DNA from 2 places in the Pseudoalteromonas sp. JC3 genome. Region 1 is predicted to be linked to the other one. Evidence: riboswitches for the same ligand, from Rfam matches in the RefSeq annotation. Region 1 holds a riboswitch; the other holds the start of a gene.
What was found. A riboswitch is a leader RNA that binds a small molecule or an ion and turns the genes downstream of it on or off. The one in region 1 is predicted to bind lysine.

Region 2: linked by a shared signal. The riboswitch ahead of dapA (4-hydroxy-tetrahydrodipicolinate synthase) and the one ahead of lysC (lysine-sensitive aspartokinase 3) in region 1 are both predicted to bind lysine.

What each region holds. Positions count from the first base shown of each region.
Region 1 is NZ_CP127855.1:1,936,149-1,941,241, reverse strand. It holds gene QSH61_RS08020 (sodium-dependent transporter) at 1-77, opposite strand, end outside; gene QSH61_RS08015 (DUF924 family protein) at 157-687, opposite strand; gene lysC (lysine-sensitive aspartokinase 3) at 810-2,156, opposite strand; lysine riboswitch at 2,245-2,415, opposite strand; gene nhaD (sodium:proton antiporter NhaD) at 2,561-3,808, opposite strand; gene QSH61_RS08000 (MksB family condensin complex protein) at 3,965-5,093, shown strand, end outside.
Region 2 is NZ_CP127855.1:282,066-287,158, reverse strand. It holds gene QSH61_RS01195 (TraB/GumN family protein) at 1-240, shown strand, start outside; gene QSH61_RS01190 (toast rack family protein) at 400-1,017, shown strand; gene QSH61_RS01185 (response regulator) at 1,003-2,730, opposite strand; lysine riboswitch at 2,873-3,051, shown strand; gene dapA (4-hydroxy-tetrahydrodipicolinate synthase) at 3,167-4,051, shown strand; gene QSH61_RS01175 (2,3,4,5-tetrahydropyridine-2,6-dicarboxylate N-succinyltransferase) at 4,062-4,802, shown strand; gene QSH61_RS01170 (PLP-dependent decarboxylase) at 4,802-5,093, shown strand, end outside.

The DNA.
Region 1 (5,093 bases):
CCAAGTCCAACAGCCGCACCAGCTGCTGCTAACACAAAGCCAAGTCGGCTTTGAAATCCATCGCGCGTATGAGCCATGTCTGTAATCAATCATTATTTTTGTAGACGGCCGATTATACGTACTTCCACTAAAAATGCGAGAGGTTCGAGCCGTGCCTCAGAAACTCGAGTTGGGCGTCTCTAGAAAGTCCATTTCTTCTTCTGTTGAATCGCGATTGAGTATTTCATTTCGATGGGGATAACGGCCAAATCTATCGATAATTTTTTTATGCGCGACTTCAAAATCATAATTGGGCAGGTCGCGAAAATAATGATCTGCGGCACGATGGATGATGCGACTTTCGCTATGCATCATAGGTAGATATAAAAACATCAATTCAGTATCGTTGAGCTGGCGGTGGTAGCCCTTTTCGATGGCGTGTTGGGTGAGGCTTAGCGCCAATGCGTCACTGGCAAACGCCTCTGGAGTGTCTCTGAATATATTGCGTGAAAACTGATCTAAGATAATGATTTCACACAGCGCGCCAAGTGGTGTTGCTCTCCAGCTCGAAAGCTCACCTTGGTGCGCCATTTGGTGCAAAATACCGAAGCGATTTTTTATGATGCGATCAAAGTCCGCAGACTTCTTCCACCAATCTGATTCAGTGCATTCAACAAACCAGAATTCGTAGACGTCTTTATAATTCATGATGGCACTCCTAGGGAAAAACAAACTTGAAGGTCAGCAGACCCTAACCGTTATAAACAAAGTGCCATCCATTACTCAATAATGCAACTTTTTTATTAGTTCCTAAAAAACAATAAATTCACTTACGCAACCTCTAGTAATTTAGCATGAATTGACTGCACGACCTGATCTGACTCCTGCTGCTCAACTAAAAAGCACAGATTGTGCTTGCTCGCACCATGGCATATTAGTCGAATATTAAACTCTGACAACACATCCATGAGATTGAGCTGGCACTTCTTCAACTGGATCTCAGAACCTATCATGGCCACCAAAGTAAGATTATTTTCAACGGACACATGACAAAACTCGCCAAGTTCATCCAAACAAGCTTGTTCTAACTCTGGTCGAGAAGCATTCGGCGCATTATCCAGCGTAAGCGCAACACTAATTTCCGAAGTCGTTACCAAGTCAACCGATATATTGTAATTGCTTAAAATGGTGAAGATACGAGCCAAAAAGCCGCTAGCAAGAAGCATTTCAGGGCTCTTTAACGTCAATAGTATTTGGTTTTTGCGTTGTGTCACTGCGCGAATGCCTGCTTGCGCCGTTTTCTCTTTTTCAATCCAAGTGCCACCCGCTTGCGGATCACGGCTTGAACCAACAAATACTGAAATACCTTTACGACTCGCTGGCAATATAGTTGCGGGATGTAACACCTTAGCACCAAATGTCGCCATTTCTGCCGCTTCATCAAAACTCAAACGAGGAATAGGTCTAGCCTTTACACACAAACGCGGATCGGTACTGAAAATACCAACGACATCGGTCCAAATATGCACACTTGACGCGTCAATTGCCTCTGCTAACAATGCTGCACTATAGTCAGAACCGCCACGACCAAGCGTAGTCGTCTGGCCGTATTGGTCACTACCAATAAACCCTTGCGTCACCTGCACTGTGTCGCCAAGTAGCGCGACCAAATTGGTTTGCGCAGCTTCACGTGTAGCTGCAACATTTGGATTCGCTTTTCCAAATTGATTATCTGTTTTAAGCACTTTACGCACATCAAAGCGCGACGCCTGAACCTGGTTATTACGTAGTATTTGGGTAAACAAATAAGAAGAAAAACGTTCGCCAAAGCTCAACATTTCATCGCATTGCTGTCTGCTAAGTGCAGGTAAACTCGCAAGGCTTTCAAATTCACTGAAAGTTTGCTTGTAACCCTCAGCAAGATCAGCATCCAAAGACACTTGGTCGATAATCGCTTGCTGTATGTTTTCAACCGCTGCAACAACCGCTTTGCGCCCGGCCTCATCTTCCTTTTGTTGGGTTAGCGTTACAAGGTGATTGGTTACGCCAGCACACGCACTCACAACGACCACTCGAACATTTGGGTTGTCACGAACAATGTGAGCACAACGAGACATAGCCTCAAAGTCAGCGACACTGGTACCGCCAAATTTGGCTACAACATACTGCGAATTCATTTTCTCTCCTCTCGACTGTTGGCACAGTCAAATTTTATAAGGAGAACTCGGCATGGGATTTCTAAAAAGACGAACGCTTGAAATGACCTTTGCCAGAAGCTCTCCACCAATACGGTGACAGTTCCGAGGATTCAGCCTCGTAAACCGAAGAATCGTTGCGACGAGCAACTTTTCTCCTCGGCGAATACTTCCCTCACTAGTGGTCATTGGTCTCGTCACCTCACACTAACTACCTAAGCATCGCGCCTCTTCTGTTTATTTTGCCTTTGTTAATCTGAATAAAAGCAAAATAAAAGCCCGCAATAAATGCGGGCGATGTGAGAAAATTATCTTTTAGCCGTCTAGGTGTCAAGTTATTTATGAAAAACTTATCCCAAAGCGCTAAAAAATTAAATCCATTGGTCTTAAATAAGCTGACCCGCGAAATACGCGCCACTATATCCAATGGTATATGCGATAAGCAGGTAGATACTCATTTTAAGATAGCTTGAGAAGGTTAACGCTTTAACCTTACTCATTGCAATGATCCCCGCTGCAGAACCAATGATGAGCATAGAGCCACCAACGCCAGTCGCATAAGTAAAGGTTAGCCATTGCGCTGGAGTCATCGTAATATCTGCTTTTAATAGCGCAGCCGTCAAAGGCACGTTATCTACCGCCGCACTCATTAAACCGACCAAGTAGTTTGCGTATTCCGGTGCAAGATGCAGATATAAATCGGTAAACTTAGACAGTACACCGACCTCTTTCAACGCGCCAACTAATAACAGCACACCCACAAAGAACAACAAGGTGTCGTATTCAATTTCACGGATATAGTCGATGATTTTCTTATTAACGTCTTTCTTGCGCATCAAGAATTGCGCCATTAAGAACATCAAAGACAAGCCAAATAAGAAAGTCAGCATCGGCGGTACATGGTATTGCACGCTTAAGAATAACGTAGCAAAAATGGTTGATAAGAAGATGAGCGCAATGGTGATATCGGTCTTTTCAATTCTGCGTAATTCAGCCTTTTCAAAAATGATCTTATCATTCATGCCGATTGATAGCATCGCAGCTAAGATAAATACGCTAAAAATAGAAGGGGCAATTAGTAAAAGCAGATCAGGGATGGTTACTTTATCGGCCAAAAATATCATCAAGGTGGTTACATCACCGGTGATCAATGATACCCCACCGGAGTTAACACTGAAGATGATTAATGTCGCATATCTAATTAGCTTTTTCGGGTCTAATTTCAAAGACATGACTACAGCTAATGAAATAAGCGTCGCGGTGATGTTATCCGATATTGACGAAAATACGAATGCAAAAGCACCGACCAAAAACATTAGCTTGCGTTCGCTAATATGGGTTGGCATGATCCGGTGAACAATATTTTGGATAAACCCTTTTGAGTTCAAGTAGGCCACAAACGTCATGGCAGCCATTAAAAACAGCCAAAGCGTCGCGATTTCCAAAATGTTATGGTCTAGTTCAATTTGTACAATTTCTGGGCTTTGACCATGAATTGGAGAGATAAAGGCGATAATCCAACATAAAGTACCAAAAAAAAGCGTTGTTTTGGCCTTGTTTACGTGAATAATATCTTCTATAACGATGAGTATAAAAGCGATGGCGATCAGGGTTAGAATAATGGGCGTGACCATAATGCGCAAACAACCTGTAATTAAATGTAACAAGGGGTGGGTTCGATTTCGGGGCGGATTCTAGCACCATCGCAGGCCCCATGCCACGTACAATAAACATTTTGTGACAATTTGATGAAGTGGTGATGAAACTTCTCTACTACACACTGGAAAGTTATGATCCCAGCAAAAAAATTATTAAATACGATAAATGAACACTGGAGCGTACTCGAGCTACTTTTTAAACGATTTAAGCTCGCAGATTTCAGTCTAAAAGATGTACAAAACATCCTAAAGCAGAAAAATTCTAGCTGGTCGAGTGAACGGATATATAAAGAAACCAATCGATTACTCCAACAAGAAATTATTATTCCTTTAGCTAAATCTTCACAGTTAGAAATCAACCGTGCAATCGCTGACTTCGCCAGCTTTCTTTTACAAGAAGAAAGCCTCGGTTTAGCGGAAGAGATCACGGTGCTGGTAAAAGACTTAGAAAGATTAGGTAATCGCATCGCACAAGCCGGTGAAGAGGCTGACTACTCTGAGCTACGCCGCTTTAGCCGCATTATGGACGAACGCGTTCGTAAAATTGTTAAGCTGTTCGAGCATAACGAAAGCGCTATCATGAACTTGGTTGAACAAGCAAAGTCTGACACCTCAACGCTGTCTCTTGGCATGAGATATAAAGCCGTATTAGAAGCTTTTGACGAATATATCGAACCTATGTTGGAAATGGTTGATATTCATGGCCCTTTCCAACGCTGCTTCGATCAGATAGAGCTTCAGGTCAGTGAGCAAATTGACGAGATTGAACAATTAGGCCGTGGTGCTGCAGACAAACGCATGCTGGAGCAGCTCAGAACACGCATTTTAGATATGCACCTCATTGGTAGAGAAAGTTTAAGCCGCAGTGCCGATCTCCTCATGCCGTTACGTGAAGAGCTACGCCGCAATACACTCATTACGCGGCAAGCCTCTAAAGTCCTTGGACAAATTAGAAAGCGCGGTGTTGACCGTTTACTCTCACCAGTTCAACCAGAATTTGTGTCAGACATTCAACGTTTTAACCTTGGGCAAAAGCGTCACATGGTCGCATATATGGCAAGTCTCGTTGAATTTGAGCATGAAGAATATCAGCTGCCCGATCACGACGATGTGCCAGCTTATCAAAGCCCTAACATTCCAGATTACAACTCGGTAAAAACGAGATTTCAACAAACCGGTAAAAAGCGCCAGGCACTATTGGGCTTTTTAAGCGATAGCTACCCTGATCTTGAAGCAGACGAAATGCTGTTCCTTTATCAAA
Region 2 (5,093 bases), 1.7 Mb from region 1:
CGAAGCGGCGATTTAGAGAAGTTATCACATTACTATCAGGTAAGTTTTTCGGATGATAAATATGGCAAATTAGCCGAGCAATTGATGATCATTGAACGCAATAATAACTGGGTGAAAATGCTTAAAAAGCAGCTCCCCAATGAATCAACGTTTATTGCCGTTGGTGCATTACATCTTGTTGAAAAATATGGCCTTGTTGAGCAGCTTAAAAACAATGGTTATTCAGTCACCCGACTATAACACTCAGCGCTATCTTGCCAAGAGGTAAGCAGTTTACTTTGTAGGCGTGTTAAACAGATACTTCCATTAACACGCCCTAAAAAAATAAAAATCTTTTTAAACCTTTTCATTTTTATGTGCGACTTACCTTTCAAACACTCTCGTTGAAGGTAAAAAATAATGAAAAAGGTAGCGTTAGTTTTAGCATTAAGTGCAGCGGCAATGACTGCACAAGCAGAAGATTCAAAAACCATTACAGCATCATTCCCAAGCAATAGCCTAGCCGAGTTAGAAGTGGATATTGCCGTAGGTAAAATCGACCTACAAACTTACAACGGCGACACCATAGAGGTCGAAATTTTGGTTGAACCGAAAGAGTCAGACAGTTGGTTTGGTAAACCAGATGTGAGTGAGGCCACCCTAAACAGCAACACATCAGGGGATAAATTATCACTTGAGATCAATTCGGATGATTATGAACTATCTTGGCAAGTTAAGGTGCCTGTTAATTTGGCTTTAGATGTTGAGGTTGGTGTTGGCAAAATTGATATTCAAGATCTTAATAACTCTGCTGATTTAGAGGTAGGCGTAGGAAAAATTAAAATTGAGACTACCACCACCGATTTCAAAAAAGTGTCTTTAGATTCAGGTGTTGGTAAAACGGCAATGTCAGGTTTTGGCAACGTAGAAACTTCCGAAAAGAGTATGGTTGGCTCGACAACAGACTATCGTGGTCAAGGCCAGTATTCCATCGATGCAGAAGTCGGAGTTGGAAATATTCGTTTAAGACGAGACTAAGTCTCCACACTTATTCAGTAATAGCGCCACTTTGCTATGCAGCACATCCGGTTGCAACGGCTTATACAAATGAGCCGTTGCGCCAAGTGCGTAGACCTTATCCAGATCCTCCGCATTGGTATTTGCGGTCACGACCAAAATAGGCACAGCTGGATCTAGCTTTCTCAAACGCTCAGTGGCTTCAAAGCCATCCATCACAGGCATATTCAAATCCATAAGCACGATATCAAACTTACCCACCTCATATACTTCAAGGGCACCTTCACCATGTTCGACATGCGTTACCAATTTTGCTATGGGCTGAAGCATTTTTTCAATCACGCGTGCATTTAGTAAATTATCTTCCACCAGTAAAATGCGAGCCGACACCTGCTCCATTGTATGAGCCGGTACCTGTTGATTGTCAATTTCAATAGGGACTCTCAGGATTGCTCTTGTACCGATTGGCTCCCTTGCACTAAAATCTAATCGTCCTCCAAGCGCTGAGGTGAGTAATTGGCAACGCTTCAGCCCTAACTGCGTGCCTTGAAAATGCTCGCTATGCACAGCTTCTCGTAACTGCTGATAGTCGAACCCAGGCCCAGTATCTTCAACGACAAATTCTAAATATGGTGTATCTTCATCTATAACCAAATCCGCAAATACTTGAATGCTGCCACGCTCAGTAAATTTAATTGCATTATTAACCAATTCACTGATCAACCAACCAACACGCTTACAATCACAATAACAAGCCACATCTAACTCACTACTCAATGCCAAATTAAAAGCGAGAGATTTCTTGTGTGCGGTTAGTTGAAAGGCGATACAAGCTGACTTTATTACTTCTCGCAATGCGACTTGATGACGCTCAATAACCACTTCTTGCTCGGAAAGGTTATTAAAGTCTTGAACCGAATAGAGTAATACATCCAATTGATTTGCTGCGCTTTTCACATGCTGTAATTGCTGCGTGTCTTTGCTCCTCAGATATTCATCTAAATACCCCTGAATGGCCTGCAATGGTGTTCTTAGCTCGTGACTAACGCGTGCTAAAAATCGTGATTTTGAGTGTAATGCATCGTCAGCAAGCTTTCTTGCTGCCTCTAATTTATCGAGTGCTTCAGCAATTTCTCGCGCCATTGGGCGAAATACAAGTTTCGCTTCTATAAACAGTAGCAACAGTCCAAGTAGCCAGATTAACAATTCTATTTTCCTCACCATCTCTGTTTTACTTCGCGCATGCTGCTCGAATAGTGAAACGGCATCATTCAGGTTTGGGAGTATATGCTGAGACGCAGTAAAGATTTGCTCCATTAATTGAGGAGTGGATTGCTGTAACCGAGACCTTGATAAAGTGACAAAAGTAGTACTTTGCAAATCCAACTGCACCGGCCCTTGGTAGTAAAGCGCTGCAAGCGCCTCATTCAGATAAATAGCCTCTCCACTACTTTCTGTTTTAGTTAAAAACTCATGATTACTTTCAAACTTATCAATGGCTTGACGTAGCGCTTCACTATCTCGTTGATTGTCTTGCGCACTATATAGCGCGATACGTTGGGACAACATCCGCTGCATACCCGCAATATTAATTACGTGTGCATCTAAGCTCTGCTGATACAGTAGATATTGCATAACCCCCATCGCCATCGACAACAATATAGCCATAGCAAGTAATGCCCCGATATAACGATTTTTAACTTTACTTATTAGCGACATATTTTTGTTTTTCATCTCATAGCATTGTCTCAGCTGCAATGTTAAGTGTAGTTAACAATCGCATTATTTACAGTCCGATGCTTGACACCTAGACGGCCAAAATGTTTCAATGCGCGTTCACCCTATTTAGATAGTTTGATGCCACGGCGTCAAATTGAGGGCTGGAAGAGGTGCGTTATTCAGGTAACTAAGTGAAGGAGAGCAAACTCCGTTGCAGCTTAGTGAGGGGAATATACGCCGAGAAATTGAGTTATTGTTTGCTAATACTCATTTCGGGCGACTGGGCTGAATCCCAGCGACTGTCACCAACATACTTGGTGGAGAGCTTCTGGTCTTAGAAAAATAAGGCCATTGGCTGCCTTATCCTTTTTAAGTCCATTGCTCTTCGAATTTTAACAGTTCGAAGTTTGGACACCCTCCTAACTCCGAACATGATTTAAGTTCGGTAGAGATGAAATCACAATTCAACTTATCTGACTATCCGTTGTGGACGGCCTTAGTAACGCCTTTTGATGCTGAAAATCAGGTTGATTTTAACGCATTAACGACGCTGGTACGCGATCAAGAGCAAGCTCGTAACGGTATTCTTTTACTAGGCAGTACCGGCGAAGGCCTTGCGCTTACCCAACAAGAACAGCAACAAATCGTTGAGTTTGTTTGCCAGCTCGCCCCAAGCGTACCGCTCATGGTTGCCGTTGGCGGCAGTAATCTTGAGCAGCAAACACAATGGGTGCGCTTTTGTAATTCGCAGCCCATTCATGCGCTCTTACTTGGCTCACCAATCTACGCAAAGCCCGGCAAAGTTGGTCTGGCGCATTGGTTTAGTACGCTACTCGATGAGAGCCATAACCCTTGCATGCTCTACAATGTACCCGGTCGCAGTGCCGTTGCTATCGCCCCTGACCTACTCGGCGAACTAGCTTGCCACCCTAATCTGTGGGCACTAAAAGAAGCCAGTGGTGATATTGCCACCTTTGAAGCATTTCGTCAGGCAGCGCCTGATGTCGCCATCTATAGCGGCGACGATGGCCTTATGCCCTACTTTGCACAAGCAGGTGCAACGGGTCTGGTGTCTGTTGCAGCAAACGCATGGCCACAGCAAACCGCAGAATTTGTAAGGCGCTCGTTAAGCGGCACCTCTCCTAATTTATTTACCACTTGGTCAGAAGCTGCAAATAGCTTATTTGCAGTGGCAAATCCCATACCAGTCAAAGTGTTAATGCACTTGCAAGGGAAGCTCACAAGTCCAAACTTGCGCCCGCCACTGACACATTTGGAACTCACCCATACCGATGCGATCACTCGCGCGAACGAAACTATTTTATCTTGGAATTAAGGCAGTAAACATGAGCTGGTTAACCCTACTAAACGATTTAGAAAATGGCACAGTACGTGCGGCAACACAGGATGAGCAAGGCCATTGGCATGCTAACGTAGAAGTAAAACACGGGATCCTTGAGGCATTTAGAAATGGCGTAAATACAGAATTCCCAGGTGGATTTGTTGATAAAGACAACTTAGCACCACGCGGATTTGCTGCCCAAGATGGCGTTCGTATGGTTCCTGGCGGAAGCAGTGTAAGACGTGGCGCTTACGTCGCAGCGGGCACAATCATTATGCCACCGGCTTATGTCAACATTGGTGCCTATATTGATTCAGGTACTATGGTAGATAGTCATGCGTTGGTTGGTTCTTGCGCGCAAATTGGTAAAAATGTCCACCTTAGCGCAGCGGTGCAAGTGGGTGGTGTATTAGAACCAGTTGGAGCAAGCCCTGTTGTTGTTGAGGACGATGCCTTTATTGGTGCAGGCTGTGTATTGGTTGAAGGGGTTGTTGTTAAACGCGGTGCCGTATTAGCACCGGGTGTGCGCCTTTCAGCAAGTATTCCTGTCTATGACTGCGTGAACGAGCGCTTGCTTGACAAAGGTGAAGCCATCCCTGAAAACGCGATAGTGATCCCAGGCTCTCGTCCAGCCTCAAGTGAGTGGGCGCGCGAGCAAGGACTAAGTATGTCATGCGCACTTATCGTAAAATACCGTGATGAACAAAGTGATGCATCACTGGCGCTGGAAGAGGTTCTACGCTAATGACTTGGTTGAGCACGTCACAGCGAACCGCAGCTGAGGCATTGATCCAGCAACAAGATACGCCATTCTTTTGCTACGATTTAGATAAGCTAAGTGCACATGTTAAGCCCTTAGTTGATCAGCAAATCGTTAAGCTTTGGTATGCCGTAAAAGCGAATCCGTTATCACATATCATTAAAACCCTAGATAACGCTAGGTTTAACTTTGATGTGGCATCTAGCGGCGAGCTTGATCAGGTGTTATCTCAAGGGATCGCACCTGAACGCGTGCTCAACACAGGTCCTGCCAAAT